Regions from separate parts of the Lysobacter arenosi genome, predicted to be linked through region 1. Evidence: riboswitches for the same ligand, from Rfam matches in the RefSeq annotation. Region 1 holds a riboswitch; the other holds the start of a gene.
The links. Region 1 has a riboswitch for cobalamin ahead of metE (5-methyltetrahydropteroyltriglutamate--homocysteine S-methyltransferase). Riboswitches for the same ligand answer to the same signal wherever they lie in the genome.
Positions count from the first base shown of each region.

Region 2: linked by a shared signal. The riboswitch ahead of btuB (TonB-dependent vitamin B12 receptor) and the one ahead of metE (5-methyltetrahydropteroyltriglutamate--homocysteine S-methyltransferase) in region 1 are both predicted to bind cobalamin.

Region 1 covers NZ_CP071517.1:3,785,506-3,789,916, forward strand. The annotation lists gene HIV01_RS17340 (glycosyltransferase family 39 protein) at 1-76, opposite strand, end outside; gene metE (5-methyltetrahydropteroyltriglutamate--homocysteine S-methyltransferase) at 205-2,481, opposite strand; cobalamin riboswitch at 2,666-2,844, opposite strand; gene HIV01_RS17350 (acyl-CoA thioesterase) at 2,919-3,326, opposite strand; gene HIV01_RS17355 (ribonucleotide-diphosphate reductase subunit beta) at 3,313-4,341, opposite strand.
Region 2 covers NZ_CP071517.1:3,589,471-3,593,881, reverse strand. The annotation lists gene HIV01_RS16490 (efflux RND transporter periplasmic adaptor subunit) at 1-448, opposite strand, end outside; gene bioD (dethiobiotin synthase) at 623-1,312, opposite strand; gene HIV01_RS16480 (GAF domain-containing protein) at 1,376-1,861, shown strand; gene HIV01_RS16475 (TfoX/Sxy family protein) at 1,858-2,247, shown strand; cobalamin riboswitch at 2,281-2,500, shown strand; gene btuB (TonB-dependent vitamin B12 receptor) at 2,665-4,411, shown strand, end outside.

The DNA.
Region 1 (4,411 bases):
TGCTGAAAAGTCGCAGGACGAACAGCGCGATCGCGATCAGGGCGAGCCAGACGACATGGCTGCGGGGCAGGCGCATTGGCATGGCAGCGGCGATTCCCGTTCAGGATGTCGGCTATTTAGGCCTGCGTGCGGCCCGGATGCAATGGAGGAGGGGCGCAATGGAGGCCGCCCGCCGTTGGGGCAGGGCAGGCGGCTCCATCTTCGTCAGGAGGCCGCCAGCCCCAGGCGCAGTTCGCGCGTGGCCTGGACCATCGCGCTCAGCGCCTTGCGCACCTCCGGCCAGCCGCGCGTCTTCAGGCCGCAGTCCGGGTTGACCCACAGTTGCGCCGCCGGAATCACCTGCAACGCCTTGCCCAGCAGTTCGCCGATCTCCGTGGGCGACGGCACGCGCGGGGCGTGGATGTCATACACGCCCGGCCCGATGCCGTTGGGATAGCGGAACCTTGCGAAGGCATCGAGCAGCTCCATCCGTGAGCGCGAGGTCTCGATCGAGATCACGTCGGCATCGAGCGCGGCGACCGCGTCGATGATGTCGTTGAACTCGGCGTAGCACATGTGGGTATGGATCTGGGTGGTGTCCGCCACCGCGCCGGCGGCGAGGCCGAATGCTTCCACTGCCCATGCCAGGTACCGCGGCCAGTCCTCGCGCCGCAACGGCAGGCCTTCGCGCAGCGCCGGTTCGTCGATCTGGATGATGGCGATGCCGGCCGCTTCCAGCTCGAGCACTTCGTCGCGCAAGGCCAGGGCGATCTGCCGGCAGGTGTCTGCGCGCGGCTGGTCGTCGCGCACGAACGACCACTGCAGGATGGTGACCGGTCCGGTCAGCATGCCCTTCACCGGATACTGCGTGCGCGACTGTGCGTAGCGGGTCCACTCCACGGTCATCGCGCGCGGCCGGCTTACGTCGCCGTAAAGCACCGGCGGTTTTACGCAGCGCGAGCCGTAGCTTTGCACCCAGCCGTGCGAGGTGAAGGCGAAACCGTCGAGCTGCTCGCCGAAGTACTCGACCATGTCGTTGCGTTCGAACTCGCCATGCACCAGCACATCCAGGCCGATCGCCTCCTGCTCGCGCAGGCAGTTGTCGATCTCGCGCTCGAGGAACATGCGGTAGCCGGCGTCATCGAGCTTGCCGGCCTTGTGGTCGGCGCGTGCCTTGCGCACCAGCGACAGCTGCGGGAATGAACCGATCGTGGTGGTGGGCAGTGGCGGCAACGCGAGGCGCTCGTGCTGCAGTCGCGCGCGCTGCGGGTAGGGCGTGGTGCGCTGGCTCATTGCTGGCAGCAGGCCGGCCAATCGCGCGCGTACCGTGGCGTTGCCCAGTTCCGGCGCATTGCGATGTGCAGTGCGCGCTGCCTGTGCGCTGGCAACTGCTGCCGCGGCGGCGGCATCGCCGGCGTGGGCATCGGCGAGCAGTCGCAACTCCTCCAGCTTCTGGCGGGCGAACGCCATGCCGCCACGCAGGGGCTGTGGCAGCTTGCGCTCGAGTTCCAGGTCGATCGGCACGTGCAGCAGGGAACACGACGGTGCCAGCCAACGCACGCGCGACCCGGCGGTGTGCACAAGCGCCAGTGCCGCATCGAGGTCGGTGCGCCAGACATTGCGTCCATCGACAACGCCAAGACTCAGCGATTGCTCGGCCGGCCACGCTTCAAGCACTCGCGAGAGCTGCTGCGGCGCTCGAGCCAAGTCGATGTGCAACGCGTCCACCGGCAGCGCGGCCACCAGTTCCAGGTTGTCGCCGAGATCGCCGAAGTAGGTCGCAAGCAGGATCTGCGGGATGTCTGCGGCAGCCAGTGCGGCGAATGCGCGGCGGTAGGCGTCGCGGTCGGCGTCGCCCAGGTCGAGTACCAGGCACGGTTCGTCGATCTGCACCCACGACGCACCCTCGGCCTTCCACTGCTCAAGCAGGTGCACATACGCCGGCAGCAGCGCATCGAGCAGTTCGAGCGGGCAGCCGCCGTCTTCCCGTTTGCCGAGCTTGAGGAACGACACTGGCCCGAGCAGCACGGGGCGCGCCTCCAGCCCGAGCGCACGGGCTTCACGCAGTTCGGCCAGCGGCTTGTCGCCGCGAAGCCGGAACGTCTGGTCGACCTGGAACTTCGGCACGAGGTAGTGGTAGTTGCTGTCGAACCACTTGGTCATCTCCAGCGCGTGCAGGTCGTGCTGGTCGTCCTGCAGGCCACGGGCAAGGGCGAAGTAGCCCGCCAGCGGATCTGGCTCGAACACGTCGCGGTGCGAGGGCGGGATGGCGTCGAACAGGACCGCTGTGTCGAGCACGTGGTCGTACAGGGAGAAGTCGTTGCACGGAACGACATCGACGCCGGCATTGCGTGCCAGCTGCCAGTGCCGGGCACGCAGTTCGCGTGCGGTTGCGTGAAGGTCGGTCGATGTCGTCTGGCCTTTCCAGAACGATTCGAGGGCCTGCTTGAGCTCGCGTCGCGCGCCGATGCGCGGGAAGCCGAGATGGGTTACCTGGATCATGGTGATGTACCTGCGATGCGTTATGCATGACGCAGGGCAACGAAGGAGGGCACGGCCACGCACCGACGCCGCGAACGGCGCCGGAAGGAGACCTGCCTTCGACCTTCGCCCCCGCGGGCGAACCGGCCGCGCGGCGTGAGCCGTGCGGTCGGGGGTCGGACGGAGGGCGGACCCTCCGGTCGGGGCAGGTCTTCGGGCTCGTGGGCGCGGGGACACGAGGTCCCCATCTACTGGCCACCGCTTCCCGGACAACGCCCAGTGCATGGATGGCGGTCGTTCCCATATACCGCTGCGGGGCAGCTCCGGAATTGGACGGGTGTCCGTACCGGATTCCCTCTGGCGCCGCCGGTCACCCGGCGGTACTTGTCACATCGCTCCATCTTTATGAAGCGATGATCACCACGACGGCGCTACGTTAGCCCCGCGGGCAGGGGGCGTCAATCGCCCGATGGCGCCAGCGCGGGAACCGGCGTCGGCTGGCCGTGCATGTCGAGCGCGACCATGGTGAAGCGGCCGCGCGTGGCCAGCTGCGTGTCGCCGGTCATCAGGTCCTCGCGGTGCATGTCGACTTCCACCTGCAGCGAGCTGCGGCCGGTGGCGACCACGCGCGCGACCAGTTCCACCAGCGCGCCCTTGGGCACGGCGACGTGGAAGTCGATCTGTTCCGAGCGCGCGGTGACCACGGTGCTGCGCGCATAGCGCGAGGCGGCGACGAAGGCGGCCTTGTCCATCCATGCCAGTGCCTGGCCGCCGAATAGCGTGCCGAGGTGGTTGGTGTGGTCGGGGAAGACTATCTCCGTCATGCGCGCTTCGGTGGGAGGCGACGCCGCTTCAGAACGCGGCATCGAAGGCGACCTCGCCCTGCACGCCGACCTGGTAGGCCGAGACGCGACGCTCGAAGAAGTTGGTGACTTCCTGCACGTCCTGCAGGTCCATGAACGCGAACGGGTTGGTCGCGCCGAAATGGCGCGGCATGCCCAGCTGCGCCAGGCGCTGGTCGGCGCAGTACTGCAGGTACTGGCGCATGTCCTTCGGCGAGAGGCCGGCAACGCCGCCCGACAGCACGTCCTGGGCGAACTGCATTTCGCACTCCACCGCTTCCTCCAGCATCTGCACGACCTGGCGCTGCAGTTCGTCGTCGAACAGTTCCGGCTGCTCGCTGCGCGCGGTGCGGATCACTTCGAAGGCGAAGGCCATGTGGCAGCTCTCGTCGCGGAACACCCAGTTGGTGCCCGACGCCAGGCCGTGCAGCAGGCCGCGCGAACGCAGGTAGTAGACGTAGGCGAAGGCGGCGAAGAAGAACAGGCCCTCGATGCAGCAGGCGAAGCAGATCAGGTTGAGCAGGAACTGGCGGCGCTGTTCGGTCGTTTCGATGCGGCGGATGTCCTGGATCGAATCGATCCACTTGAAGCAGAACTCGGCCTTGGCGCGGATCGAAGGAATGTTCTGCACCGCATCGAACGCTTTCGCGCGTGCGACCGGGTCGGGCAGGTAGGTGTCGAGCAGGGTCAGGTAGAACTGCACGTGCAGCGCTTCCTCGTACAGCTGCCGCGACAGGTACATGCGCGCCTCGGGCGCGTTGATGTGCTGGTACAGGTTCAGCACCAGGTTGTTGGCGACGATGCTGTCGCCGGTGGCGAAGAAGGCCACCAGTCGCTCGATCAGATGCCGCTCGGCCGGCCCCAGCTTGTGCTTGAGGTCGTTGACGTCGAGCGAGAAGTCGACCTCCTCGACGGTCCAGGTGTTGCGGATCGCGTCGCGGTACATCTCGTAGAACTGCGGATAGCGCATCGGCCGCAGGGTGAGGTCGAAGCCGGGGTCGAGCAGGCGCATGTCGGTGGTCATGGAAATCCTTTGCATGGAATCCCTCTCCGCTGGCGGGAGAGGGTGGCGCATGGCGCCGGGAGAGGGGGACGCTGTTGTTCTTCCT
Region 2 (4,411 bases), 200 kb from region 1:
CGCTGCGTTCGGCGGCAAGGGCATTGTCGAGATCGGACTGCGAGACGAACTTCTGCGGCGCCAGGCGACGGGCGCGGTCGGCAGCCGACTTGGCGTTGGCATACGTCGCTTCCGCTGCCGCGAGTGCGGCCTGGGACTGGCCCGTCGACGCCTTCAGCTGGTCCGGATCGATCTGGAACAGCACCTGCCCGGCCTTCACGTCGGTGCCTTCGTCGTACAGGCGCTGCTTGAGCACGCCCGGCACGCGGGCGCGCACGTCGGCGCTGCGGAATGCCGCCAGACGGCCGACAAGGTCCTTCTGCAGCGGCACGTTGCCCGGTTGCAGTTTGACCACGCCGACTTCCGGAGGAGGCATGCCGCCCCCCTGTGCCTGATCCTTGCCGCCACAGGCGGTGAGTGCGAGGGCCAACGCGGCGGCCATTGCCACCGAGCGCGGGTTCTTGACCATGGGGGAGGACTCCGATTCCGTCATGTACGAGCGATGATGCTCAGATTGGTTTAATTCCTATACCGCCCAGTCTAGCATTCTGAGTTTTCCGCCCACCCCCCAGAAGTCACGCGCGGGGTGATCACGCCGGATCAGGCACAAGCAAGTCCGCAGAGCCCGCTTTGGCAAACCGTTTCAGACGCTGGTCGGCGCAAGCAGGTGCGCCAGTGCGGCGGGATCGGGCCGATCGCGGAACGGCAGGCGTCCCCAGCAAGGTATCGGCAAGCGGTGACGTAGCAGTGTGAAGTTGTCGTCGGCGCGCGCCATCTGCGGATCGATGTCGTTGGCGATCCAGCCGGCGAGGCGTAATCCATCGGCGGCGATCGCGCGCGCGGTCAATCGTGCGTGGTTGATGCAACCCAGGCGCAGGCCGACCACCATCACCACCGGCAGGTCCAGAGCGCGTACCAGGTCGGCCTGGTCGAGATCGGTCGACAGCGGTGCGGCCCAGCCACCGACGCCTTCCACCACGACGGCATCGGCCATCGCCGACAAGCGTGCATGCGCATCCAGGATCGGCTGCAGCTGCACAGTGACACCGGCATCGGCCGCGGCAAGTTCCGGTGCCAGCGGCTGCAGCAGCGCATAGGGGTTGACGTCGTCATAGGCCGGGCGTGGCTCGCTGGCCGCCTGCAGCAGCAGCGCATCTTCGTTGCGCAGGCCGTCGGCGGTGACCTCGCAGCCGCTGGCGAGCGGCTTCATGCCGACCGCACGCAGGCCGCGCGCGCGCAGCGCGTACAGCAGCGTCGCACTGGCCAGTGATTTTCCGATGCCGGTATCGGTGCCGGTGACGAACCAGCCGGCTCGGGCCTCGGGCCCGTTCATGCCCGGACCGTCCGTCGCAAGCCCGTGGACCGCACGCTGGTAGACTGCGGGAAAGAGGCAAGTATGTTCACCAGCGAAAGTCTAAGCGGGCCCAAGCCCGAACAGTACGCACAGTTGCTCGAGCAGGCGCGGGCGCTGGTGCACGGCGAACGCGACCGTGTGGCCAACGCAGCCAATCTCTCGGCCCTGGTGTACCACTCCCTGCCCGGCCTGAACTGGGTCGGTTTCTACCTGTTCGACGGCACCGAACTGGTGGTCGGACCGTTCCAGGGGTTGCCGGCCTGCATCCGGATTCCGCTCGACAAGGGCGTCTGCGGGGCGGCCGCGACCACCCGCCAGACCCAGCGGATCGCCGATGTCCACGCCTTCCCTGGCCACATTGCGTGCGATTCTGCGTCTAACTCCGAACTGGTCGTGCCACTTGTGGGGGGGGATGGCCAGCTGATCGGCGTGTTCGATCTGGACAGCCCGCACTTCGACCGCTTCGACGCCGACGACCAGCGCGGCTTGGAAGCGATTGCCCAGGCCTTCGTGGAGTCGCTGGCATGAATATCGGTAAAGGCGGGGAAAAAGGCGGCGACAAGCTGCGCAACATCGGTCCCAAGTCGGCGGCCTGGTTGCGCCAGGTGGGACTGCGCTCGCGCGAGGACCTGACCGCGGTCGGGACCGTCGAGGCGTTCATGCGCGTCAAGCGCGCCGGCTTCAAGCCGACGCTGAACCTGCTGTACGCCATCGAAGGCGCGCTGCAGGACTGCCACTGGCAGGAGATCCCCGACGAGCGCCGCGCCGAACTCATCGCCGCCACCGAAGCGGCGATCGCCCTGCTGCCGCCGCCGCGCTACCGCCCGCCGGCCGGCCCGGTGACGACCACCCAGGTCGCCGAGGAAACGATGGCGATGCCGTCGCTGCTGGATGAGCCGGCAGACCGGGACTGAACCCCATTTGGGCAGCGCCCCGCTAATCGCGTAGACTGCGCCCCGCTTCGAGGTGACCCGGCGGCGTCCTGCCGGCGGGTTGAAACGGGAAGCCGGTGACGTCCCAGCAGGGATCATTCCGGCACTGCCCCCGCAACGGTAAGCGAGTACAAGCGCTGCATCCGCCACTGTGCAAGTCACGGGAAGGCGCGGCGCCGGAGAGCACAGCCCTCCACTCGCGAGTCCGGAGACCGGCCTGGAAGCAGGGTCACGCGCCCGTACATGACTGTACGGCGGTGCCCACCACTGGTTGCGATGCGGAGGGCATCGCGGCGGCGACGTTGGCGCCGTGCGCCCACACCGCAGCCTCGTGCACTCTCCTTTCGCGACTTTCCCAGTTGCCCGTCACGGCCCGAGCCGTGCGTTGGAGAATCATCGATGCAATTGCGTACCCCGTTGTCCCTGTCCGTGCGCCTGGCCGTCGCGTGCCTGCTCGCCGCACCCGCGCTTGCCCACGCGCAGGACAGCGCTGGCGCCACCGACCCGACCGAGCTTGACCAGGTCATCGTCACCGCCAACCGCACCGCGATCAGCGTCAACGATGCGCTGGCACCGGTGGAAGTCATCGACGCCGAACAGATCCGCCGCAGCCAGGCACGCTCGCTGCCGGACCTGCTGCGCGGCCGCGCCGGCATCTCGATGTCCAACCAGGGCGGCAACGGCAAGCTGACCACGCTGTTCCTGCGCGGCGCCGAATCCGACCACGTGCTGGTGCTGGTCGACGGCATCCGCGTCGGCTCGGCGACCTCGGGCCTGACCGCGTTCCAGGACCTGCCGATCGAAATGATCGACCGTGTCGAGATCGTCCGCGGCCCGCGTTCGAGCCTGTACGGCGCCGACGCCATCGGCGGCGTGATCCAGGTATTCACCCGCCGCGACAAGCAGGCCTTCGCCCCGCGCGTGCGCTTCGACGGCGGTAGCAACGACACGCTCGGTTACGGCGTCGGTTTCGGCGGCAGCAATGACCGTGGCTGGTTCGGTGCCGACTACCAGCACACCCGCACCAGCGGCATCAACGCCTGCAACGGCTTCTTCGACCCGGCCACCTTCGACGGCGCCGGTTGCTTCATCGCCCTGGACTCGCAGCCCGATCGCGATGGCTACGAGAAGGATGCGCTGTCGCTGCGCGGCGGCATCAACCTGACCGAGCAGTGGAGCCTGGAAGGCCACGCGCTGCGCAACGAAGGCGACAACGAGTTCGACGGTGACTTCACCGACCGTGCCGAAACCGTGCAGCAGGTGATCGGCGGCAAGCTGCGCTGGCACCCGTCCGACCGCGTCGACGTGCACCTGACCGCCGGCCGCAACGTCGACTCGTCCGACAACTTCCTCGGCGATACCTACCTCGACTTCTTCAGCACCAACCGCGACAGCGCGACGCTGCAGGGTGACTTCGGCATCGCCGCCGACCAGCTGGTCAGCGTCGGCCTGGACTGGCTCAACGACAGCGTCGAGAGCACCACGCCGTACGACGAGGATGAGCGCGACAACAAGGCCGCGTTCGTGCAGTACCAGGCGAAGTTCGGCGCGCAGTCGCTCGAGGCCAGCGTGCGCCGCGACGACAACGAGCAGTTCGGCGGCCACACCACCGGCGGCGCCGCCTGGGGCCTGGTGTTCGCCGACAACTGGCGCGTCACCGCCGGCTACGGCAGCGCGTTCAAGGCACCGACCTTCAACGAGCTGTACTTCCCCTTCTTTGGCAATCCCAACCTGCGCCCGGAAGACTCAGAGACCTGGGAGCTGGGCCTGGCCTACCTGGGCGACGGCTTCAACGTCCACCTCGACACCTTCAGCACCGACGTCGACGACCTGATCGCTTTCGATGCTTCGATCAACCTGCCCAACAACGTCGAGAAGGCGCGCATGCAGGGTGCCGAGCTGTCGGCCGACGCCACGATCGCCGACTGGACCATCGCCGGTGCGATCAGCTACCTCGACACCGAGAACCGTCGCGGTTTCTACGAGGGCAATGAACTGGCTCGCCGTGCGAAGAACAGCGCCCGCCTCGACGTCGACCGCGCCTTCGGTGCGTTCCGCGTCGGCCTGACTGCAGTCGGCGAAGGTTCGCGCTTTGACGACGTCACCAACAGCCGCCGCCTCGGCGGCTACGGCACGCTCGACCTGC